4 regions of the Paralabilibaculum antarcticum genome follow, and region 1 is predicted to be linked to each of the others. Evidence: riboswitches for the same ligand, from Rfam matches in the RefSeq annotation. Region 1 holds a riboswitch; each other region holds the start of a gene.

Region 1 (6,317 bases):
TTTCCAAATTATCACTTTTTGAGCAGGATAAGCATACCATGCTCATGCAAAGGAGAAAGATGTAATATCGTGGCATATGGGTTGTAAATATCTTATGCAAAGTTAATAAACTTACGAATTACATTTCAAATGCTTTTGTTGTATGTTTATCGTGTTAATATTTTAATCATTTCAATTAGTCTATTTCTATTTATTGGTTTAGCAATGTATTCGTTAAAACCAGAAGAAAGCATTTTCTCCTTATCGTTTGATAGTGCATAAGCGGTTTGAGCAATAATAGGAATGTTGTTATCCATTTCTCTAATTCTTCGTGTAGCTTCATATCCGTCCATTACAGGCATGTTAATATCCATTAAAATAAGGTCTATATCACTTTGGGTAATGAATATTTCAAGGGCTTCAGCCCCATTTTTTGCAAGTATTATTTCGCTGCTTATGTCTTTAAGAATAATTGATAAATATTTAGAAATTTCTACTTCATCCTCGGCAATTAGTATTTTAACCCCATTTTTAGCAGGCTGTTTATCATCCTGTTCTTCAGTATGTAATGTTGATTGCGTTTGCGAATTTAGCGGTAAAGTAAATTGAAAGTTTGAACCTTCTGATTTTTCAGACTCAACCCAAATTTGGCCTCCTAATGCTTCTACGTAAGCCTTTGCAATGGACAAACCAATTCCTGATCCATCATAACCTTTTGAATTTGTATTATCTTCTTGTTCGAATCTATTAAAAATTCGATCGAGTTTGTCGTGTGAAATACCTATGCCTTGGTCTTTTACAGAAAATTTAACAAGTCCTTTATTTTTTCCTGCTAAACATTCACATTCAATTTGTATTGTCCCTTCTTTTGAAAATTTGATGGCGTTTTTAATCAAATTTGTAAGAATAGAGGCGAATTTTGCTTTATCTGTTTCCATTACTAAATCTTTATTTTCAGATTTCGTAAGAAATTCTAGTTGTATCCCTTTTTGTTCAGCCTCCAGTTTAAAAAAGGAATGCAAACTTTCTATTTGTTTGGTAATATTTAATTCAGTCTTCGAGATTTTAATTTGTCCTGCTTCAATTATCGAAATATCAATTAAATCATTCACAGTATTTAGAAGTCGATCGCCACTTTGTTTAATAATGTTAATGAACTCCTCTTTTTCTTCTCCCGTAAGATCGGAATCTTGCAATAGGTTTGTAAAGCCTAAAATGCCATTCATTGGTGTTCTTATTTCATGACTCATATTGGCTAAAAATGCTGACTTTAAACGATCACTTTCCTCTGCATTTTCTTTCGCTCTAATCAATTCTTCTTTGATTTTCAACTCTTTTGTAATGTCACGAGAAGCTTTTATAAATTGTAACAATTTATGATTTTTATCAAAAACAGGTGAAATAATCACTTGTTCAACATAGCGTTCTCCATTCTTTTTTTTATTGGTTATTTCACCTTTCCAAATTTCACCTTTTGTAATTGTATGCCATAGATCTTCATAAACCTCTTTTGGTGTTTCGTCCGATTTATGAATGCTTGTGGACTGACCAATGAGTTCCTTGTTTGAATATCCGGAAGTGTAGGAATAGCCAGGGTTTGCATAAGTGATAATGCCATTTAAATCGGTAAGTGCAATTGGGGAAAGACTTTGGTCAATAGCTGTGTAGAGACGTTGAATTTCCAATTCATTCTTTTTACGGATGCTAATATCATTAATAATTGAATAGATATAAGACTTACCACGAAGTATCATTTTCCCACTAAACACTTCTACATCTCGTATTTCATTGTTTGCTAGTTTGTGCTTGTATTCTGCGTTATAGTTCTCACATTTTGTTGTTTTATTAATTTCACTTGTTATAAACGAAGACGAATCAGTGCTAAGATCCTGAATGAAAAGAGTTAATAATTCCTGTTTGGTATAGCCGTAAAAGTTGCAAGCAGATTGGTTTGCATCTTCAATTTTTGAATTCTTAGCATCAACTAATATCATAGCCGATGCGTTTTCGTTAAAAAGCGCTTCGTATACCAATTGGCTTTCTTCCGCTTGTTCTTTGGCATTTTTCAACAGTTCGATGTATTTTACACGCTTAATAAACGCACCGATATTGTGGGCAATGATTTCCAAAATTTTAAGATCATTCTCAGAATATGCGTCCTGATTATTGTAATCCTGTACTGCAATGGTTCCAATGGATTGATTGGTTAGTTTGTTGATGATTGGCGCACCCATCCATGCAGCAGAGGGTTCTTCAATTACTTGCGCATTACTATCGGCATAAACTTGTTCTTGTTCTTTGCCAACAATAATTTTACCGATTCTGTTCCGACGCACCAAATCGGTTAGGCTGCCTTTTAATTTGGAGGTGTAGTTTTCTGGGTAAGTGGCATAGGCATCAACGGAGTACGGGAAGGAATATTCTTGAGACTCAGAATGATAAATGGCAATGTAAAAATTATCGGCGCTTATCAGTTTTTTAATTTCCTGATGAATCTTTTCCAGATAATTGGAAAGCGAGTTTTCTGTAAATGACAATTCTGATATCTCGTAAAGAAAGTGTTGAATGTTTTCTTGTTTTGTTCGTTCCGTAATGTCTCTGTAAATACCTCCGAATCTTATTTTTCCATCAACTTTAACTGGGAAGTTAGATAACTCAAAAATGCGATCCTTAATCTGAACTGTTTTTCGATTTATTTCGTTGTTGCTTAGTGCATTTTCATAGGTAGGATTAGAAGCGAGCTGAAAAGGATTGTTTGGTATTTCTTCATCTCGTTTGAATTTTATTTCTTCTTCACTTTTATTTATAAATTCACATAAGCTCTTATTTACATTCAGGTATTTCTCATTTCCATCCTTAATGTAGATCATGTTGGAAGATGAATTCACAAATGAGGTTAATTGATTTTCACTTTCTTTCAAACGTTCTTGAGCTTCCTTTTTGTTTGTGATATCAATAATGAAACCATCATAACTCTCCGTTTTGTTCTCTTTGTTTCTAATGGCTCTGGCGGTCATTAAAACCCAGATAGGACTTCCATCTTTTCTTTTGAATTTAATCTCAACATTTTTAACCTGAGGTTTTGGAGAAACATCATATTTGGCAATTAATTTTTCTCTTTCTTGGGTGTCAAAATAAAAGTCAGCTATGTTTTTGGAGAGTAATTCTTCTTCTTCTGCAAAACCGAGTAAGGAAAGCATTTCATTGTTTACCATAGTGAATTTGCCATCCCGGTTGGTCTGATAGAACCCAATGGGCGCAAAATCGATAATGTTTTTGTAAAGTTTATCGTTTGAGTTAGTTGGCATATTAGAGATTTCTTTTACAAAACAAAAGTAAGAATTAGGGCATTTTTATTGTTAATAAGACTCTTTAGTTTTAAGAGCTTAAAATATTATTATGAGCTTGCAGCAAAATAAGTCTGTTCATTTCTCATACTCAATTAATAATGGTATTGATTCAATGATTATGAATGATTAAACGATAGGGAAAAGAAAATGTTTCAAACTTTACTTCTTTAGGGGAGCAGTTTTTTGTAGGTGAATTTAGCAGAAGGTTTTGCCTGCATAACATATTTGGTTCGCTTATTTTTTGTATTTCATACGATTGTTCTTTTTAGTCTAAAATATAAGAAGGTGTTGTAGTTGCTGATTTAAAGGTTTATGGCATAGGTTTAATTTGTATGGGTAAATTTAGAGCACTAGCATTTTATGGGGAAGATAATCAATATATAAAATTTAAGTATTATAGTTATGTTTTACGTGATAAGTTTCATTTATTTTTAAGTTAATGATTTTTTTTCTAAAAAATAGCATCTATCACAGGCGATACTCAATTAATGAGGCAGAATAGAGCTCAGTTTTTCTGCTCAATACATTCTTAAGTTGATGTGCATACTCACGAAATGCATTTTAAATGCTTTTGTCGAATGCCAATGGCTCTTGTTTTGTGAGTAATATCTCATAAGCTAATCATTATTAATTGCAAATTATTCTTATCTATCGCGCAAGCGAATAAGCAATACTAAGTGTTTAAATATTGTTTTATAGCATGTTTTTACATTTAACTTAAAAGCAAAATAGTTTATAGATTTGTGCTGCAATTGGTGCGAAAGCTCAATAGGGAATCCGGTGTAAACCCGGAACTGTGCCCGTAGCTGTAATTCTCGTTACATCTTTAACACGTGCCACTGTCAGCCTAAGGCTGATGGGAAGGCGTTAACAGATAGAGATAAGTCAGAAGACCTGCCATTGCAACAGAGATCATTGCTCCGGGACAAGGGTTTATGATGTACAGTTATTCTATTTGATAGGGCTCGTATTGGGCTTTCTGTGCACCTTCCAGTTATTTCCAGAGCATATTTTTTAATCAAAAAAACAAAATGATGAAAAAATTATGCGCTATTGTTTACTTGCTTTTTGTGGTGAGTATTAGCTTATTTTCAATGCCAAATAACTACCGAGGGGTTGTTAAAGGCATGGTAGTTAACCAATCGTCGAAAGACCCACTTCCTTTTGTAACAGTTTCGATTCCCAACAGTACCAATGGTACTTTAACCGACGATTCGGGTGCTTTTTTGCTGGGCAATTTAAAACCCGGAAAACATGAATTACAGTTTTCTTGTGTAGGTTTTAAACCAATGCGTAAGCAATTTGAGATTCAGGAAAATGTTCCCGTAAATCTTCAGGTTTCCTTATCGGAAGATGTAATAGGACTCGCACAGATTGTTGTAAGTGCAGACAGAAGTCAGGTTAGTCGTAAGGAAGCGCCTGTAATTGTAAATATGTTATCGGCCAAAAGCTTACAGCAAGTAAACTCTTGTTCGTTAGCTGAAGGTCTTGCGTTTGCTCCTGGCATCCGTGTCGAAAACAATTGCAATAATTGTGGATTTAACCAAGTGCGAATGAATGGTATGGAAGGAAATTACTCTCAAATACTGATTAATAGTAGACAAGTTATTAGTGGTTTAGCCAGTGTTTACGGATTAGAGCATATTCCAACGTCTATGATTCAGCGTATCGAAATTGTTCGTGGTGGTGGTTCTGCTCTTTTTGGCTCAAACGCCATTGCAGGAACTATTAATGTAATTACCAAAGACCCTATTAGCAACAACTTTAGCCTTAACATTCAAAATAATATATTGGGTGTGGGCCTTAACGATAAGGCTAATGATTTTAATATTGACTTTAATTCTTCTATTATTTCAGATGACCGAAAAACAGGTATGTTTTTGTTTGGTGTCAAACGAGAAAGAGAAGCCTGGGATGCAACAAATGATGGTTTCTCAAATCTAGTTGAAATAAAGAGTAAGGGAGCTGGTATGCAAGCCTACCATCGTTTTTCAGATAGAAGTAAACTATCCGCAGAATATCATTTTATAAACGAATATCGTCGTGGTGGAGATCATTTAAATCGATTGCCTTTTAATTCGGAAATTGCTGAGCAGGTAGAACATGATATTCATGCTGGAGGCCTAACCTGGGATTTATATTTGGATAAAGAGCGGAAGCACAAATTATCGACTTTTGTATCGGGGCAATATACCGATCGTGAAACTTATTATGGCACACAAATGTTTGAGGATGCTGATGGAAATCCCTATACAGTTCCTCGACCAGATTATAGTGCTTTCGGCTCTACAAAAGATATTGCCAGTGTTATTGGAACACAGTATGCTACTGATTTAGATAAATTTCTAATGGCACCTGCGAAAATTGTGTTGGGTATCGAGAATACGTACAATACACTAAAAGATAAGAAGCTGGGTTATTTCGATCCAATTAAGAATTTGATGCTTGAAAATACGGTGATTTCAGATCAGCGATACAATACTTTTGGTTCGTATGCTCAGGTAAAATGGGATCTTAATTTTATGAACTTGCTTGTTGGAGGACGATTTGATTCTTACCGTATTAAAAATGATGCCGATCATTCTGTCTTTTCAAATAGTGTATTCTGTCCTCGTGTTAATCTGCAATTTAAGCTAAGTGAGAATATTAATGTCAGAACAAGTTATGCTAGAGGATACCGTGCGCCACAAATATTCGATGAGGATTTGCACATTGAGGCATCAACAGCCAGAACCATTACGCACGAATTAGATGAGAATTTGAAAGAGGAAACATCGAATACTTACTTGCTTTCTGCTGAATGGGATTTTACAATGAATAAGTGGGAATCTTATTTCTTGGTGGAAGGGTTTTACAACCGTTTAAACAATCCATTCTACAATGATTACATTCCAAATCCAGATAATTCGCAAGATTTAATTGCCTTGCGAACCAATGCAGGAGGATCGGATGTTGCGGGTGTAAATTTTGAGTACAAATTGGTTCCTT
Region 2 (6,317 bases), on a different contig from region 1:
TGCTTTTTTAGCTCCTAAGGCATATCAGGTAGCTGGTTTCTATCAAAGAGGTACAGTAAAAACAATTGGAAATGCAGATTTGAACCCGGAAAAATCAAATACTGTTGATGTGGGATTTGCTTTTAAAAATTTCAAAAAAGGAATTAATTTTGATTTGACTTATTTCAACACCTACCATAAAGATAAGATTGTGAGAAGCAGTTTGCAGAATGGTGATATAACCTACATCAATGCAATGAAGTCTGAAATGGATGGTTTAGAGATCGTAGCATCGTATGATTTTGGGGCTGTGCAAGACTACGATTATTCTTTGCGTGTATATTTGAATTACACTCATCTTTTTGATGCTGATGTAACTTATAAAGATGCTACAGGTCTTACTCAAACAGGAGAAATGCGATATGTGCGTGACAATACTGCAACATTTGGAGTTGAATTCGATAATTTGAAAGGTTTTTCAACCCGTTTAAGTGGTCGCTATATTGGACATCGATACGAGAACAATTACATGTATGTAGCTGATTATTCAAATTGGCCAACGGTAAGTAAAGCGCCAATTGTTTACAATGCAAAGGAAGTTAGACCAGATGTACTTAATAAAGCTTTGTTACGCCATCCTGTATCTTATGTGTTTGATTTTTCTGCAAGTTATTCATTTAATGAAAAATACACATTAGGATTGACGCTAGCCAACTTATTAGATGAGAATTATACTGAAAAGGATGGTTATAATATGCCAGGAAGAGCTATTACTGCCAAATTTAGTTATCGATTTTAAAAAGAATTTTATTCAGTTAAAAGGGGATGTTCCAATTATGGGATGTCCCTTTTTTTTATGATTTATAGTTTGTTGTGTGTTGATATACAGTGTGTTTTAAAATAGGTTTTAAATAAGAGATTAGTAAGTCTCATTTTGATTTTTTTTATCTATATTTGCAAAATAATTGGTTCTCGTGAATCTGATTTTTGTCAGATAGAGATGAAAAGGGAATCCGGTGAAAGTCCGGAGCTGTTCCCGTAGCTGTAAGCTCAGAAGAAAGCTTTTTCACCACAATGCCACTGTTTGATATAATCGAATGGGAAGGCGGAAAAAGTTGAGTAAGTCAGAAGACCTGCCAATGCTAACTTGATTTTCAAAACATTCGGAGAAGGTGTTTGGAAGACGATCGAAGATTTTATTTCTATTGTTCTATCCTTGTATTTTCTTCTTTATCAAATATTAGATGAAGTTGAAGTTTTTATTTGTGTTGTTAGGAAGCTTTATAAGCTTGTGTAGTTTTGGGCAAAAGCTTGGTGTGGATACGATTCAGATTGAATCCATTGATATTGTTGCGCCTAAATTAAATCACTTTTCGACTACAGAGAAAAAAGTGCTAATTGATTCTACTTTAATAAAAAGGTATAGTGGGAAGGACTTATCTGGTCTTCTTCAAAAAACATCTTTAGTAAATATCTCATCAAATGGTGCGTATGGAGCACTCGCTACCGTTGGAATGCGAGGAGCATCAGGTACACATACTTCTGTTAATTGGAATGGAATTCCTGTTAATTCTTTAACAACAGGATCTGCTGATGTATCTTTAATAAACGCTGGTTCTTTTGATCAGGTTCAAGTGGTGTACGGAGCTGTTGGTTCTTTGTATGGTTCCGGAACTTTAGGAGGAGCTATTGAGTTGTCTAATCATCCCGATTGGAAGAAGAAATCTTCATTAGGATTGATGTCGGAAGTAGGTAGCTACTCAAATACAAAAACAAAAATCTTTGGGAAATATTCCGATAAGTGGATTTCTTATTCGGGACAAGCATTTTTTCAATATGGAAAGAATGATTTTTCATACACTGATTTTCATGATTTTGGATCGCCAACCGAGCGACTAAATAATAATGAAAACAGGGCATATGGGACAATTCAAGACCTACATCTAAAAATCAAAGAAAATTATATTGATTTAGGTGTATGGTATCAGGTTAAAGAAAAGAATATTGGCGGTTTAATGGGAATTGGAGCTCCTATTAGCTTTCAAAAACAAAGAGATTCGTCGTTTAAAGCTTACGTTGGCTGGAAAAAATTGATTGGTAAATTTCGTATGGAAGCGAAATCTGCATATTTATCAGATTATTTGAAGTATACCGATAGGGGAAGTGCTACGAATACAGGATATAAAATATTTTCAGAAATAGAATCGAAGCGCTGGCTAAATGATGTCAACTTTAGATATTATTTCTCCGATAATTGGAGTGTTGATGTTAATGGAAAGTACAATTGGTTAAAAGGAATTACAAATAATTACCAAGGTAATATTCATGAAAATGAATCGCGTTTATCTTTAGCTGCCAAATATACACCCTTAATCGGAACATTTATATTCACCTATGGAAAGGAATGGAATTCGGAGGTTAACCCACCCGAAATGTATTCTTTTAGTTCGTTGATTCATCTTTTTCCTAATATTATTGATATTAGAGCTAAGGCATCGACTCACTATAGAAGACCAACATTTAATGAACGTTACTGGAATAATTCTGGAAATGTGGATTTAAAATCAGAGAATGGATGGAATTACGAATTAGGTTTGATAATGCTTCAACGGAAGGCATTGTATGGTGATATTACCATTGATGTAAATGCGTATAAGGCTCTTAATGATGATTTAATTGCATGGCAACCCGTATCAGGAACGCTTTGGAAACCGATCAATATTGGTAAAACAGTACTTCAAGGTGTTGATATTGAGGCAACTCATCTTATGAAGGTCAAGAGTAATAGTCTACGAACTTCATTAAAATATGCCTATAACGATGCGTACAATAATGATAAGGAAAGTGTTGAGTATAAGGAAACGCTAGCCTATCGTCCGCATCATATCGTCAAATTTTCTTCTGATTATTTATTTGGTAAATGGGATGTTGGCGTGTTGGGGACTTTACGTTCAAATACCAATACTTGGGAAGGTGATCAGGTAGACGGAAATTTATTGGTAGATATTAACGGAGGGTATCGTTTCAATACCAAATTTGCAAATATTAAACTAACTGGTCGAGTAGAAAACCTGTTGGATGAATCATATGAAATTGTTAGGTTTTACCCTATGCCTGGCAGAGCTTATTATTTTGGGGTGAATGTAATTTTTTAATTAATTAGCTATGAAAAAGGTTTTGAATCTTGCATTAGGATTGTTAGTTGCAAGTGTGTTGTTTGTATCATGTTCTAGTGATGATAATGAAATTCCTCAATTAAAAGGAAATTTTGTATTAAATGAAGGAAGCACAAACGGGTCAATTAGTTTAATTGATAAAGATGATAATGTTACTTTAAATTATTTTGCATCAGTTAATAGTATCGCATTAGGTCAGTATCCTCAATCTCTGGCGATGAATGATGAATATGCATTTATTGTTGTAACTACAGGAAGTGGAGCTGGTTATGTTGAAGTTGTTACAGCTGTGGATTTTAAGCATTATGCAACAATTGAAGGCTTTTCATATCCTCGTGAAATTGCTTTTGCAGATGGTAAAGCATATGTGTCGAATGGAAATGGGGTTACAGGAACTTATCCAAATCAAGTAAAGCAAAATAATGAAGTTTTTGTTATTGATTTAAATACAATGACAAAAACAAAAGAAATTACTGTTGGTGCGGGACCCGAAAAAATGATTGTTTCAGGAAATAAATTATATGTAGCAAACAGTGGTGGATGGTCTAATGACGATAATACAGTTTCTGTAATAGATCTTGATACCGATGAAGTTGTAAAAACAATTACCGTTAAGTCATGTCCTAAAGATATGGTAAAAGATACCAATGGGGATCTTTGGGTTTATTGTTCTGGTGTACCTGATTATAGCAACTATCCAAATGTTAGTTATACAAATGCTGGTATTTCAAAAATTGATGGTGATACACAAGATGTGAACTCATTTGTTTTGACAAATTTAAGTACTAGTGGCATTAAAAATATTGCGATAAGCAAGGACAAAAAGACAGTTTACTTTATGTCTGATGCCGTGTATGCAATGAATATTACTGATACAGCTTTACCAACAACAAAATTTGTTGATGCTACTTTCTACGGAATGGATGTAAATCCTAAAAATGGAAACCTTTGGTTATGTGAAGGGACAAATCCTGGAAAAGTACTTGTTTACTCTTCTAATGGTGAGAAATTAAAAGAATTTACAGTTGGAGCTATACCAAATTCAACAATGTTTAGCTACTAATTCAGTAGTTGTAAAATAAATTTAAGCGTCATTTCTTTCTAAGAAATGACGCTTTTTTTATGCTCAATATTTTCTGTCGTTATCTTAGATAAAATTATTAAGTTTATGGTTCCAAAAGCCAAAGTGAAATAAATTCTAATTATCTATTTTATGAGAACTTCTATTTCGTTCTTGATACTGTTTAGTATGCAAGTTATGAATACTTCTACCGCAATTGCTCAAGCTAATAAATCTGTAAGTATAATACCAAAACCAGCAAGAATTGTTGAGGCAACTGGTAGCTTATCGCTAAAGGAGGATGTGAAGATATTCTTTTCTGAAGGAGTTGATGATAAGGAAATTCTGCTTTCTTATTTGTCTGATCAGTTAAATGAGTTAACTGGTGTTAGAATTCCTAAAAAAGGAAGCAGAAAACTGCCTGCATCGAATAAAATTATTTTTAAAAAGGTTAATGACCACAATTGGGGAGAAGAAGAGTATTCTTTAATAGTTGATGCTACAGGAGTTTTGATTGAGGCTAAATCTGGAAAAGGATTTTTTTACGGAATACAATCTCTTTTGCAAATAATTCCTATAAATGCTGGTATAAAAATTCCGTATGTAAAGATATTAGATGAGCCAAGATATAAGTATCGAGGTATGCATTTGGATGTTTGCCGACATTTCTTTTCGGTCGATTTTATTAAGAAGTATATCGATTTAATGGCAATGTATAAGATGAATACTTTTCATTGGCATTTAACCGAAGATCAGGGTTGGAGAATCGAGATTAAAAAATATCCTAAACTAACCGATATTGGTGCATGGCGAATTGAAAAGGATGGAACAAGGTATGGTGGTTTCTATACGCAAGATCAAATAAAAGAGATTGTAAAATATGCGTCAGATCGATTCATAACTGTTATTCCAGAGATAGAATTGCCAGGACATTCTGTTGCTGCTCTCTCTGCTTATCCGCATTTAGCTTGTGTTGATGGACCCTTTAATGTGGAAAATGAATGGGGTGTATTTAAAGATGTTTATTGCGCAGGAAAAGAGGGAACATTCTCATTTTTAGAAGATGTACTGTTAGAAGTTATTGATTTATTTCCATCAAAGTACATTCATATTGGTGGTGATGAGTGTCCTAAAACAAATTGGGAATCTTGTGATTTGTGTCAAAAGCGAATGAAAGAAGAAGGCTTAAAAAATGAGCATGAATTGCAATCCTATTTTATTCAGCGAATTGAGAAGTTTTTACTCAGCAAGAATCGTAAGATTATTGGTTGGGATGAGATATTAGAAGGCGGCTTGGCTCCTGAAGCAACAGTTATGTCATGGCGAGGAACAGAAGGCGGTATTGAGGCTGCCAAACAGCATCATGATGTAATTATGACACCTGGATCACATTGTTATTTCGATCATTATCAGGATGATAATTATATTGAGCCTACTGCTATTGGGGGTTTCTCTCCACTACAAAAAGTATATGAATTTGAACCAACGCCTTCAGAATTGAATGAAGATGAGGCAAAATACATATTGGGAGCACAAGCAAATGTTTGGACTGAATATATGCATACATCAGATCGGGTAGAGTACATGATTGCTCCTCGAATTTGTGCTTTGGCAGAAGTTGTATGGTCGGGAAAGGATCAACGAAATTGGAATGATTTTCAAACAAGAATGGGGCATCATTATGAATTGTTACATCAAAAGGACATCAATTCATTTATACAAGCACCGCACGGAGGAGTTAATAAAAATTTCTTTTTCGATCAGATGAAGTTGCCTTTTGAGGTAAAGTTAGAGGATGCCAAAATTCGATATTCTTTGGATGGAACGGATCCTGATGATAATTCTACAATTTACACCAAGCCAGTTGTGTTGAAAAATACAAGTACGATAAAACTACAGACGGTTCATAAATCTGGCTTAACAAGTAAAATTAGAAGTCTGGAGTGCATTAAAATCTCACCATTAGTGTCAGATACAAGCTCAGGACTTGCTACAGGATTAAAGTACAAGATCATTAAGGGGAAATTCAATAATATTGCTGAAATAACGAATGATGAAGTAATGGAGTGTGGAGTTCTCGATAAAATTAAGTTTCCTAAAGA
Region 3 (6,317 bases), on a different contig from region 1:
GAATAATAAGGTTGATGGAGAAGCTGCATTATTCAAAGCACAAGAATTAGCTCAAGCTTTAGGATTGAATGTGAAGATTTTGGAAGTTCAACAGGCTTATGCCAAATTCTATCAAATTTTAAGGGATTTTACCAAGGCTCTGGAGTGTTATAATAGATACTATCATCAATATGACTCTATATTTTCATTACAACAGTTCGAGATCATCAACGAGATGCAAAATGGTTTTACCATTCAGCAAACCCTTTCGAATACAGAGCAGGAGTTGGAAAATGGAAAAATTAAGGAATTGTATTTACTAGTTATTTTGTTACTTCTGCTTGTTATCGCTGTGGTGTTTTATTGGCAATATCAATCTCATAAAAAGCTAAACAGACAATTGTCCGAGATAAATAGGACAAAGGATAAATTATTCTCTGTTATTTCACATGATTTAAAAAATCCATTTAATTCCCTCATTGGTTTTAGTGAACTGTTGAAAGAGGAGGTTGAAAGGGGAGATTTGGATAATATAAAGAGATTCTCTGGGTATTTGAATCAAGCATCTCACGAAGGGATGAAATTGCTAACCTCTCTACTGGATTGGTCAAGATCTCAATCTGGAAAGATTACCTTTTCTCCTTCTGCTTTGAAATTGGAGGATGTCTATTCTGATTTAAATGAATTTTTTGAGCAAGAAAGACATAGATATGGAATTACGATTGACTTTATCACATTAGTAAAAGAAGAGATTATTATTGATCCGGATATTATAAGAACGGTTTTGATGAATTTAATTTCGAACGCTATTAAATACACTAATGAAAATGGAGTGATTCATGTTGAAGCCAGCAAGCTAAATGATGTGATACAAATTAGGGTTCGAGATAATGGAACAGGAATGTCCAATGAAGTACTTAGTAATTTATTTAATGAGGAAGAGCAAATGATAAGTACTCCAGGTTTACGTAATGAGCAAGGGACAGGTTTGGGTTTAAGTATTTGTGCTGAGTTAATACGTATTCATAATGGAAAAATACGGGTGGAGAGTGAATTGGGAAAGGGTAGTTTGTTTGAAATAGAAATTCCTTTCATTACTGAAAAGGAGGAGAAATAAAGGCTTTTAAGGCTTAAAAAAGAATTTTTTCTTGATTTGTTTGCCTGATTTTTTTTCATTCTGTCTTGATGCACTACGGCATGTAACTTGTTGTTTATGAATGTGTAGTGTGATTCGCATAGCTTTGTTTTATAGAAATGAAAAGACGCAAATATCATAAAAAGATCACCTAATGTTCTTTTTTTTTTAACTTGCGAAAGTAGCAACAGCTTAATTCAACCTTAAAATCTGCTTGCAACGATTAAACCAAACCATGATGAAACAGTATAAAAGCTTAACATTTCCTGCTCTTTTTTCGGAAACTGTAGAGAAATTCGGAACCTGTAACGCAATGGCCCTTGTAGGGCAAACACCTTTTACTTATAACGAGGTAAATTCACATATTCAATCTTTAATTGTATTTTACGAGAAATTAGGTATTAAGCCCGGAGATAGAATAGCTATTCTTAGTACAAATATGCCCAATTGGGGAGTCGCATATTATGCAACTACCTTTATGGGAGCAGTGGTTGTTCCTATTCTTCCGGATTTTACCGAGTTCGAAATTGAAAATATATTACAACATTCTGAAGCTAAACTTATTTTTGTCTCGAAAGCTTTGTCTTCCAAATTAGATAATATCAATGTTGAAAGTTTAGAGTCTAAAATTAGCATTGAGGATTTTTCACTGATAAATTCAGTGGAATCATCACCTAAGTTTGACTTGGCAGAAAAATCTACCACAGACTATCATATTAATGAAGATGATATGGCCGCGATCATTTATACATCCGGAACTACAGGAAGTTCTAAAGGTGTGATGCTCTCGCATAAGAATATTTGCTCCAATGCCACGAGTGCCAGAAACCTTCATCCAATTAATGAAACAGATCGTTTCCTTTCTATTTTACCGCTTTCTCATACCTACGAAAACACCTTAGGTTTTGTGATTCCAATGTTGGCTGGTTCATGTATCTATTATCTTGGAAAAACGCCGGTACCTTCTCTATTGATATCAGCATTAAAAGAGGTTAAACCAACTGTTATGTTCTCTGTTCCTCTGATTATTGAAAAGATATACAAAGGAAAAATACTACCTAACATCAATGGAAAAGCATTAACCAGATATTTGTACAAAATTCCATTTTTCCGTAGAAAATTAAATGCAATTGCAGGGAAAAAGCTGATGGAAACCTTTGGTGGTGAATTAACTTTCTTTGGTATTGGTGGTGCTAAATTAAACGATCAGGTTGAATTATTCCTAAGAGAAGCAAAGTTCCCTTATGCTATTGGTTACGGCTTAACTGAAACAGCTCCATTGATAGCAGGAAGTGGTCCAGCTATTACTAAATTTCAATCAACTGGTCCTGCATTAATTGGAGTAGAATTGAAAATTAATAATCCCGATCCTGTTACTCAGGTGGGAGAAATATGGGCTAAAGGGGATAATGTAATGCTAGGCTATTATAAAGATCCAGAAAAAACGAAAGAGGTTTTAACTGAAGATGGCTGGTTTAAGACAGGAGACTTAGCAAAAATGGATAAAAACAATTATCTCTATATCGAAAGTCGATTAAAGAATATGATTGTTGGTGCTAGTGGTGAAAATATCTACCCTGAAGAAATTGAATCTGTTATTAACAACTTCAAGCATGTGGTAGAATCAGTTGTAGTTGAGAAAAAAGGAAAACTAGTTGCCATGGTTCATTTTAATTATGAAGAACTGGAGCAACAATATAAAACAATTAGGAAAGATGTTGAAAACTATGTGGATCAGCAAATTGATGATTTAATGCAGGAGCTTCACGAATACGTTAATTCCAGAGTAAATAAGTTCTCACAAGTGCAAATGGTCATTGCTCAGGTTGATCCTTTTCAAAAAACTGCAACTCATAAAATCAAACGCTTTCTATACTATTAGATAAACAAAAGGCTGATTTTCATCAGCCTTTTTTTATGTCTTCTTATTCATCCAGAGACCAACTGTAAATTAAAGACGCATCTCCAGTAAATTCTTTTTCACGATCAATTTCGGTTTGTTTTTCGAATTCTGGCCCAAAGCGTTCAAAAGCACTGATAAAACCAAAATCTCGATCTGGAATGTCTTTTAAAATCTTACCAACTAATGAGACAGCCTTTTTGGAAATAACCAACCAAGGAACTGTTGCAGCGCCAACAAGATCTGTAACAATGCCAAAAGCGTCGCCAGCGATCCCTGTTTCAATTTCTTTCAATATTTCGCCTAAATCTCTTTGTGCTTTTCTTGTATGTCGTAGATAGATATGCACGTTTAATTCTCGATCTTCTGGCATTTCCCTACTCAAAATATACAATCCTTCGGATCCAGATTGGTCCGTATCAAAAAAGTATTCGTTGTCGTGACGCTTACTCAATTTGAATGGTTCCTGAGGAATGGTAGTGACCATCATTTTATCATTTTCGGTAGGATGGTCAGCGATGATTACAAAGTATAATTTCCAACTTCTTTTAGGGCGATAGATCCGTATTCCATCAATTTCCAATCTTACTTTACTCATGATTTTAGGCTTTAGTTTTTATAAATATAGAGATTATTATGTTGAGGTAGAAATTTTATAGAATTTTTATATGGTTTACTTGTTTGCGCTTGTGATTAGATGTTATGGAAGTTTTATTTATGTTTTTAGACAGATGTACTTGATGTTGTTATTTTTAATTGTTTGATATTCAGGTTGTATTGGTTTGATGGTTTTTGTGGAAGGATTCCATATAGGATAGCTCGTGCGGATCTTAAATTTAAATTGATACATTTGTTACGTGATTTGGCAATAGTAGATCTCTTGATCATCTATTAAAGAGGGAATCCGGTTTGAATCCGGAACTGTACCCGCAGCTGTAATCTCTATACCAAACTCTGTTGCACAATGCCACTGTATCTTATGGAAGATATGGGAAGGCGCAACAAGAGGGAGAAAGTCAGAAGACCTGCCTAATAACAAATATGTTTAATCGATACTTTCGGGACTAAAAGTGAGATTATGATGAGATATGATGTATTCATGCCTGCGGGGCATGCTGTTTTTGGTTCTTACAAAAAGAGCCAACTTTGCAAAAATAAACCAGGAACAAAGAGCGCTCCGCTCATTTTGTATTCCAATAAATTGTGCTGGTTTACCAATAAAAATAATTTCGACAAACAAGTTGACGCAAGCAATTATTGTGAAAACATAGTCTTGTTTCGGAAAGCAATTCAAAAAATTAGAATCCAATAATTCTACTTGTTGATTTCAACAGGTAAGAATTGATATACCCCAAATTTAAGGCAAACCTCCGTTTGCAAGCTTGAAATTCGAGATAATATGATGCGTGAAAGAGGAAAAGTAAGTATCGTTGGAGCTGGACCAGGTGATCCGGAATTAATTACACTAAAAGCTATTCGAGCTATTGAAAATGCTGAAGTGGTACTCTATGACTATTTGGTAAATAAGCAATTGCTAGACTATTGTAAAGAGGGTTGTGAGATTGTTTATGTTGGAAAAAAGAACCGACAACATACTTACCCACAGGAAGATATTAATAAAATGTTGATTGAGTATGGATTGGCAGGGAAAAAGATTGCTCGATTGAAAGGCGGAGATCCATTTGTTTTTGGGCGAGGTGCAGAAGAGATTTTAGGCTTGAAAGAACACGATATTGAGTTTGAGGTAATTCCTGGAATCACTGCTGGAGTAGCTGTTCCAGGAGCCGCAGGTATTCCGGTTACATTGCGAAATGTAGCTTCATCAGTGGCTTTCTTTACTGGTCACCAATGTGCAAATCACAAAACGGAGATTTATTGGGACAAAATCGCAACAGGAATTGATACTCTTGTGTTTTATATGGGCGTAACACAAGCCCCAAGAATTGTAAGAAACTTGATGGCCTGTGGGAAAAACCCAGAAACTCCAGTAGCCATGATTCGTTGGGGAACATTACCAGAACAGGAAGTTCTTAAGGGAACACTTGGGACGATTGTTCAAATGATGGAGGAACACAATTTTAAACCACCAGCAATATTTATTGTTGGTGAGGTTGTGGCTTACTCGGAACAATTATCACCACTAATCAATCAAATGGCTGAATCAGAAATAGAATAGTTATGAGCAAAAAAGGAATTTTAATCTGTGGGCACGGTACCCGTAAAGAAAGAGGAGCAAAAGCTTTTCAGGAATTTGCAATGAAATATGCTGCTCAAACTACCGATTATGAGGTGGAACTTGGCTTTTTAGAACTTTCGGAACCTAATTTTGAAACTGGCGTGAAGCGCTTGCTTGAGAAAGGAGTTAAGGAGATTATAGCTGTACCGGTATTTCTATTTACTGGTGTTCACATTCAAAGAGACATTCCTTATGCTCTAAATAGCTTTCAGGAAAAATATGATGTGAAAATTCAGCTAGCAAATTACATTGGAACTTGCCATGAAATGGTTGATTATAGTGTAAAGCTTCTTGAGGAGACACTAAAAGACAAAAACTGGAATGTTGAGGAAACAGCATTTCTGGGATTAGGTATTGGAGCTTCAAAAGCCGAAGCAAATGGTGATTTGGCAAAAATGACCCGTTTGATTCAGGAGAAACAAAAGTATCCTTTTTCAATTAATGCCTATACGAGTAGCATGACTTATCCTGCTTTGCCTTCGGTATTGGAATGGATGAAAGTTTTGCCTTTTAAAAATATTGTAATGCTGCCTTTCGTGTTTTTCCCTGGTGTTTACATGGATAGAGCATATGAAACAATGGATGTTTTTGTGAAGGAAAATCCGGATAAGAACATTGCAATTGCACCCTTATTAGGTGATACAGATGGTTTGTTTGAGATCTTAAATACAAGGTTGCAAGAGGTCTTAGATGGTAAAGTAGATTTGATTGCATCGACAGATTTAACTGGAGTTGAGCCACATCACCACCATCACGATCACGATCATTGCCACGGACATAGTCATGATCATGGACATCACCATCATTAATAAGAACAGAGAGAATAGTTAGATATGAGCGGAAAAGTGTTTGGAGTGGCTTTAGGTCCCGGAGATCCGGAATTGATTACAGTTAAAGCCTTGAATTGTCTTAAGAAAGCGGAGAAAATATATTATCCGGCAACGCAAACATCGAAAGGAAATCAGGATAGTTTCTCTTTGGTGATTTTGAAACAACTGGATGTTGAGGAGTGCAAATTTGTACCGATTACGGTGCCGATGAGCAAAGATCGATCGCATGCAGAAAAA
Region 4 (6,317 bases), on a different contig from region 1:
TTTTAATATTCTCATCTATAAAATTCAAAACATCTGAACTTCCAGTTTCGAATGATTTAATAAATGCTACTGCCTTTTCTTTTTGTGTTAATTCCATTTTTTTCTGTTTACAAGCGATTAAACCCATGATTAATACTAAACTAATTATTGCTGTTCTCATTTCGTCGTGAATTATATTTTCAACGACACAAAACTATCCCAGCTTGCTAGTTTTTAAAAGGTAATAATCTTCAATAATAGGGTAAATATGTAACCAAGGAGGTGTTTTCTTATCTTATAAACTAATTCTTGTTGAATGAAACAGGTAGTAAATAAAAATAGGATAATTGGGTTTAGATTAACTTAGAAGGAGCCGTTTTATTGTAAAAAACAACTACTCACAACAATAATTATAGACCATTTGGCAGATAGCAATTAAAAAGTAAATGTGTACATTTAATACAAATTATATTAGTTTCACAGGTTGGCTTTTCAAAATGCCAAACGCCCCATATTCTCAACGTAGACAAGTTTGAGAAACTATTGCTAATGAAATAAGGATAATTTGAAATTTAGCAATTGATAAAAATTATTGTAATTAGAACTCAATTTACAATTTTAATGATTCTTAATATGGGTGTTTTTATAAAAATGAATTTGTAATTAAAACAATGAGGGATATAAGTTATGTATGATTTTGTTATTGCTGCTTTGCCATGGATTGCTATGGGGATTACGATTGCGTTGGTTCTTGCAAATGAGAGTAACAAAAAGAGAGGAAAATATTATTCTAATAAAAGAACTGATAATATTGCTGATGAGGAAACAGCTAATGAAAATGGCGAAAAGAATTATATTACGTACGGGATGCTTTTTGGAATAGCTATTGGATTATCGTTAAGTGACAAATTTGGAACGATTACCTTAACTTATGGGATTTGTTTTGGAATGCTAATTGGAACATTTGGGGGAATCTTGTTTAAGAAGAAGTAAAATGACCTGATTGAATTTAATGGCGAGGATATAAAGTCAGCCTACAACAACTAAGCGTTCAACAAAAGCTAAATTGTCATGGGCGCGGATGAGCCATTTGATCTCGATAGTTATTGAGATAGTACAATTAATAAACACCAACAAGCTTTTATTAATAAGCCAATCTTAAAAATAAAAACGCCTTATTTGTGAGGTGTTTTTTTTTGCTTAATTAACTACAAAAAAATAAGTGTAGGTCCGATTTCTCTGGGCTTACACTTATTATATAGGAATGATTCTTTTGAATCATCTGGTCACTTGAACCACTTTGGTCACTATTTTCTGAAGGCATAATTGTACTCTTTTTTATCTGATACTAAACGAACTTTATAATCTCCTTTTGGCAATGCTTCTACATTGAATTTTTTAGAGAAAGTTGGTTCAGCAGAGTAAGTTCCTTCAAATACTTCATTACCCGATGCATCGCTAATTAAAATATCAAAATCATTGTTCTGGAATGACAAGTAAGTTACAAATAAAGCTTTGTCGTCAGTTCTGAAAAGAGTTTTCTCAGCAATTTCTTCAGCTGCTTCAGTAACCAATTTGTTGTTTACAACTTCAAATGATTTCTCAAGACTTTCTTCTTTTCCAGTTAAAATAATTTTGTAGCTACCATCTTCAAGGTAAGAGAAGTCGAATAATTTTTGAGCGGTTGTTGCTGCATCTACTTTTCTTGAGTAATACAAGTTTCCAGCTTCATCATAAATCTTCATTTTAAGATCAGCTTCTGAAGGATTAATGATTGACACAATTGAATAGTCGGTGTCTAAATAAGAGTTGATACGAATGTTACCTGTTGCAAAAGCAGAATTGGCTCCTAAGAATAAGACGACCCCTAATACGATTCTTTTTAAATTTTTCATTTCTTTAGTTTTTAGTGATTAAATATTTATTAAATCAGTCATCGTTTATTTGTGATTAACTGACATTGTAAATCTATGTAATAATCGTAGAAATGATCTAAATAATAATGCAGAAAATTGAAGAATTAACAAAAAAAATCACTTAAAACGGTTGCGGAAGCTCCCGAAATTGTTTGCGTTACATAGATTTAATAAAGAATTTTATCATTATTAAGCTTAATTTGACTTTTTAAGACTTATGATAACGTTTTCGAATTTTGCGAAAAATGGGCAAAACGTCATTTTTTGACTTGGCTCATGAAAAAAATGATCAGATTTTTGGATTAGGGTGGGTGTAAATATGATCTATTAAGACTATTTTTGACATGATTTTTAATTCACACCCTATTTTTTTTAGTAATAACAAGGTAAAAACACACTATTATATATGAATTATCAAAATTTGATTGATTTTTCCATTTACCCACCAGATTTGAATCGATTTGAGAATGCTTGGAAGGGACTTGAAGAATATGTAGAAAGAAAAGAATTGGATGGCGTAGAACTTTTGATTGGTTATGATCGTCCTTCTAATGATATTCCAAAAGAGATTGTGAAAAGTGTGCATTTACCATTTTGGGTCACTTGGTTAGATGTTTGGAGAAAGGGAGAAGATGGGGCAAAAGCTTATTTCCCAAAAACATCTGCAGAAGATTTAAAGTATCGTTGTGGTGGAAGCAATAAAATAGATATGATTGCCTCACAAAAACAATTGTGGGAATATGCTGCCCTTTTGAATCCTCAACATGCGGTTTTGCATGCTGCTCATGTTGAATTAGAGCATGCTTTTACTCGCGATTTTACTTATAAAAGTGCCGAAGTGTTGGCAAGTTTTGCTGATATGCTGAATAAAACAGCACAGGAATTTTCTGATGGAGAGCCGCCTGTTACTTTAGCAATTGAGAATTTGTGGTGGCCTGGTCTTGATTTTTTATTTCCGGCTGAAGTGGATGACTTTGCTGCTAGATTGGAATTTTCCAATTGGAATTTCTTGCTGGATACAGGTCATCTGATGAATACCAATATTGCTCTGCGCTGTGAAGATGAAGCGATTGATTTTGTTCTTGATCGTGTATCTCGTCTTTCGAAGGATGTGCAAGAGAAAATAAAGAGTTTGCATTTAAACTGTAGTTTATCTGGCGAATATCAACTGAAACAGGTACAAGAAGGATTGCCTTTCAATTGGTCAGAACTTAATTTTTCAGATAAATATTCAAGTGCTCGTAATCATGTTTTACAAATTGACCAGCATTTGCCTTTTCAATCATCGAGGGTGAAAGAGATTCTTGCAGAGCTTAATCCAGAGATTGTGATTCATGAATTTATTACAAAGAGTATGGATGAATTTTCGGAAAAGTTAGCTACTCAAATGAATGCATTGGGCTAGGAATATCTGCGGGCTTTGTTTTAATTTCTTTTTTCTCCAAAATAATCCATAGATTTGCAGCAATTAGGTTTCCAAGTTTTTGGGAATTAAAAGGGAATCCGGTGTGATACCGGAGCTGTCCCCGCAGCTGTAAGCCCTCAATGAATAATTCATTGATAAGTTCTGACAGATTAGCCACTAAGTGAATGTAGTTTCACATGGGAAGGCGTCAGGATGGGTAAGCCAGAAGACCTGCCTAAGGAAAAAAATGTTTCGTAACTTCGGGGAACTGAGTAACGAAGGTATGATTCTCGCAATTGTATTTTCTTGAGTTCGATCCCCACAATTATTGTGGAAGAAAATGAGTGTAGTAAACAAAAGCCCTTGGGCAATTCTCCTGTTTGTACTTTTAAGCAGCGCATCTTGTCAATTTACAAGTCAAAAAAAGATCGCTGCCAACGATGCTAATACTAAAATAGATTTAGCCTTTTACCATCCTACTATTATTAAGCATGCCAAAGGTTTTGAAATAAAAATCTTGGATAATGGTTTAAAAGAACTTACCGTTTGGGATCCTTGGAACAAAGGGAAAGTATTTCAAAAGTACTATTTAAAGAATCGTGGTGAAGAACTGAAAGATACAGTTCCAAGTGATGGTTTATTGGTTGAAGTGCCAATAAGAAGCATTGCTGCACTATCGAGTACCCAAATTGGGATCCTAAAATTTTTAAATGTTCAAGATAAAATTGTAGCGGTATCTCTTAAGGATCGTATTTATGATGAGGACTTGAATAAAAAGGCGCAAAATGGCGAAATACAAGCTGTTGGTCATTCCGAGACGTTAAACTTTGAGAAGATTGTAGAGATTGATCCAGAATTGGTAATGGTTGCTGGTTTTATGAAAATCTCCGAAAGGGAAACCAAATTAATGCAAGCGGGTTTACCTGTTGCCTATAATATCGAATGGATGGAATCTTCACCATTAGCAAGAGCTGAATGGGCAAAATTCATTGCAACTTTTTTTAATAAAGAAGCAGAAGCTGAAAAGCATTTTAAGGAAGTTGAAGATCGCTATAATGGGCTTAAAAAGTTGGTTTACGAAGTAGAAAATAAGCCATCCATATTGTCTGGGTACAATTTTAAGGGAACTTGGTATATGCCAGGAGGCCAATCGTACTTAGGGCAATTTTTACGTGATGGGAAAGCAGATTATTATTGGTTCTCAGATAGCACAAGTGGTAGTATTCCTTTAAGTTTCGAAGTGGTATTCGATAAGCAAGGTGAAGCAGATATTTGGTTTGGTCCGGGACAATGCAAAACATTGGAGGATTTGAAAAACTTAGATGATCGTTATACCTTATTTAAGCCATATAAAACTGGAAATGTTTTTTGTTATACGAAAAGAATGAACAGCCGTGGTGCCAATGATTGGTTTGAATCTGGTGTAATGCAACCCGATGTTGTTTTTAAAGATGCAATTAAAATATTACATCCTGAATTGTTACCAGATTATGAATTGTATTATTATCAGCAATTAAAATAAGATATGATATTGAAGAAAGGTGGAAGTTGGTTATCGCTCCTATTTGGGATTTTATTTCTGATTATTATTGGGGTTTTTCTTCTCGATTTGATTTTTGGAAGTGTAAACATTCCTTTTGAGAAAGTATTTGCAATTCTTTCGGGAGGAGATGTGAAAAACTCATGGAATTATATTGTTCTTAATTTCCGTTTACCAAAAGCAATCACGGCAATTATTGTTGGTGCAGGACTTTCTGTAACCGGGCTTATGATGCAGACTTTATTTCGCAATCCTTTGGCTGGTCCATATGTTTTGGGAATTAGTTCTGGTGCAAGTTTAGGCGTTGCTTTAATGGTTATGGCATCGGCAATTGCTCCTGTTTTATTTGGAGCTATTTCTGCATTTTTGGGAAGTTGGGCCTTAGTTGTATCAGCAGTTGTAGGAGCATCTCTTGTGTTTATGCTTGTGGCTTTGGCTTCTATTCGTATTTCCGACAGTGTTTCTTTACTGATTATTGGAATCATGTTTGGAAGTATAACGGGTGCTGTAGTAAATATTCTCCAATACTTTAGTGATCCGGAGCAAATTCAAAGTTTCATAGTTTGGACATTTGGAAGTTTGGCAGGTGTTACCTGGAACGAAATGCAGGTTATGGCCCCAATTGTTTTTTGCGGTTTAATTATAGCATTCTTTCTGATTAAGCCTTTGGATGCCTTGTTGCTAGGGGAGAATTATGCTCGCGGCGTTGGAATATCAGTTAATAAAACACGAATTGCAGTTATCATTAGTACGGCATTAATTGCAGGAACCTTAACGGCATTTACAGGACCTATAGCATTCGTTGGTGTTGCGGTACCGCATATCGCACGTTCTATTTTTAGGACAGCAAGCCATAAAGTATTAATGCCAGCAGTCGTTTTAATAGGTGCGGCTATCATGTTGGTTTGCGATATCATTTCACAAATACCGGGCAATCAAAATACCTTACCAATTAATTCAGTAACCGCTTTGTTTGGAGGACCAGTGGTGATTTGGGTAATCATGAGAAGTAGAAATGTAAAGGCATCTTTTGCTGGATAATTGAGCGTATGAAAGCAGAAAAAAAAGAAATTCAAGATATATTGGTAACACAAGATCTTTCCATTGGTTACAAGCAAGGAAAGAAGGAAAGTTTGTGTTTACTTTCTGATGTAAATCTAACCATCAGAAGGGGTGAAATGGTATGCCTTTTAGGACCAAATGGAGCAGGGAAATCTACTTTAATGAGAACCATTGCTGGTATTCAACCTCCATTGGCTGGATGTACTTTAGTAGAAGGGATTCCTATTAAGGATCGAAATTATAAAGAGATTGCTCAATTGTTAAGCATCGTTCTTACCGAGAGAATTAATGTTGGGAATCTGACCGTTTACCACATAGTATCTTTAGGGCGTCATCCTTATACTTCATGGATGGGGAAATTATCTAATGAGGACAACGAGAAGATTAAGTGGGCCTTGGAACAAGTAGGCTTGTT

Evidence for each region. A riboswitch is a leader RNA that binds a small molecule or an ion and turns the genes downstream of it on or off. The one in region 1 is predicted to bind cobalamin.
Region 2: it holds a riboswitch for cobalamin, as region 1 does, so the genes downstream of both, L3049_RS16620 (TonB-dependent receptor plug domain-containing protein) here and L3049_RS19755 (TonB-dependent receptor) in region 1, are expected to answer to the same signal.
Region 3: it holds a riboswitch for cobalamin, as region 1 does, so the genes downstream of both, cobA (uroporphyrinogen-III C-methyltransferase) here and L3049_RS19755 (TonB-dependent receptor) in region 1, are expected to answer to the same signal.
Region 4: it holds a riboswitch for cobalamin, as region 1 does, so the genes downstream of both, L3049_RS16600 (ABC transporter substrate-binding protein) here and L3049_RS19755 (TonB-dependent receptor) in region 1, are expected to answer to the same signal.

Annotation. Positions count from the first base shown of each region.
Region 1 covers NZ_JAKJSC010000009.1:32,671-38,987, reverse strand. The annotation lists gene L3049_RS19765 (glycoside hydrolase family 53 protein) at 1-7, opposite strand, end outside; gene L3049_RS19760 (PAS domain S-box protein) at 147-3,287, opposite strand; cobalamin riboswitch at 4,065-4,245, shown strand; gene L3049_RS19755 (TonB-dependent receptor) at 4,364-6,317, shown strand, end outside.
Region 2 covers NZ_JAKJSC010000005.1:46,034-52,350, forward strand. The annotation lists gene L3049_RS16615 (TonB-dependent receptor plug domain-containing protein) at 1-778, shown strand, start outside; cobalamin riboswitch at 929-1,136, shown strand; gene L3049_RS16620 (TonB-dependent receptor plug domain-containing protein) at 1,224-3,134, shown strand; gene L3049_RS16625 (YncE family protein) at 3,145-4,218, shown strand; gene L3049_RS16630 (family 20 glycosylhydrolase) at 4,369-6,317, shown strand, end outside.
Region 3 covers NZ_JAKJSC010000005.1:185,356-191,672, forward strand. The annotation lists gene L3049_RS17170 (tetratricopeptide repeat-containing sensor histidine kinase) at 1-1,096, shown strand, start outside; gene L3049_RS17175 (AMP-binding protein) at 1,353-2,996, shown strand; gene L3049_RS17180 (hypothetical protein) at 3,040-3,612, opposite strand; cobalamin riboswitch at 3,861-4,061, shown strand; gene cobA (uroporphyrinogen-III C-methyltransferase) at 4,414-5,190, shown strand; gene L3049_RS17190 (sirohydrochlorin chelatase) at 5,193-6,059, shown strand; gene cobI (precorrin-2 C(20)-methyltransferase) at 6,084-6,317, shown strand, end outside.
Region 4 covers NZ_JAKJSC010000005.1:37,213-43,529, forward strand. The annotation lists gene L3049_RS16580 (nuclear transport factor 2 family protein) at 1-160, opposite strand, end outside; gene L3049_RS16585 (hypothetical protein) at 667-972, shown strand; gene L3049_RS16590 (hypothetical protein) at 1,287-1,874, opposite strand; gene L3049_RS16595 (TIM barrel protein) at 2,302-3,300, shown strand; cobalamin riboswitch at 3,349-3,553, shown strand; gene L3049_RS16600 (ABC transporter substrate-binding protein) at 3,641-4,822, shown strand; gene L3049_RS16605 (iron ABC transporter permease) at 4,826-5,881, shown strand; gene L3049_RS16610 (ABC transporter ATP-binding protein) at 5,890-6,317, shown strand, end outside.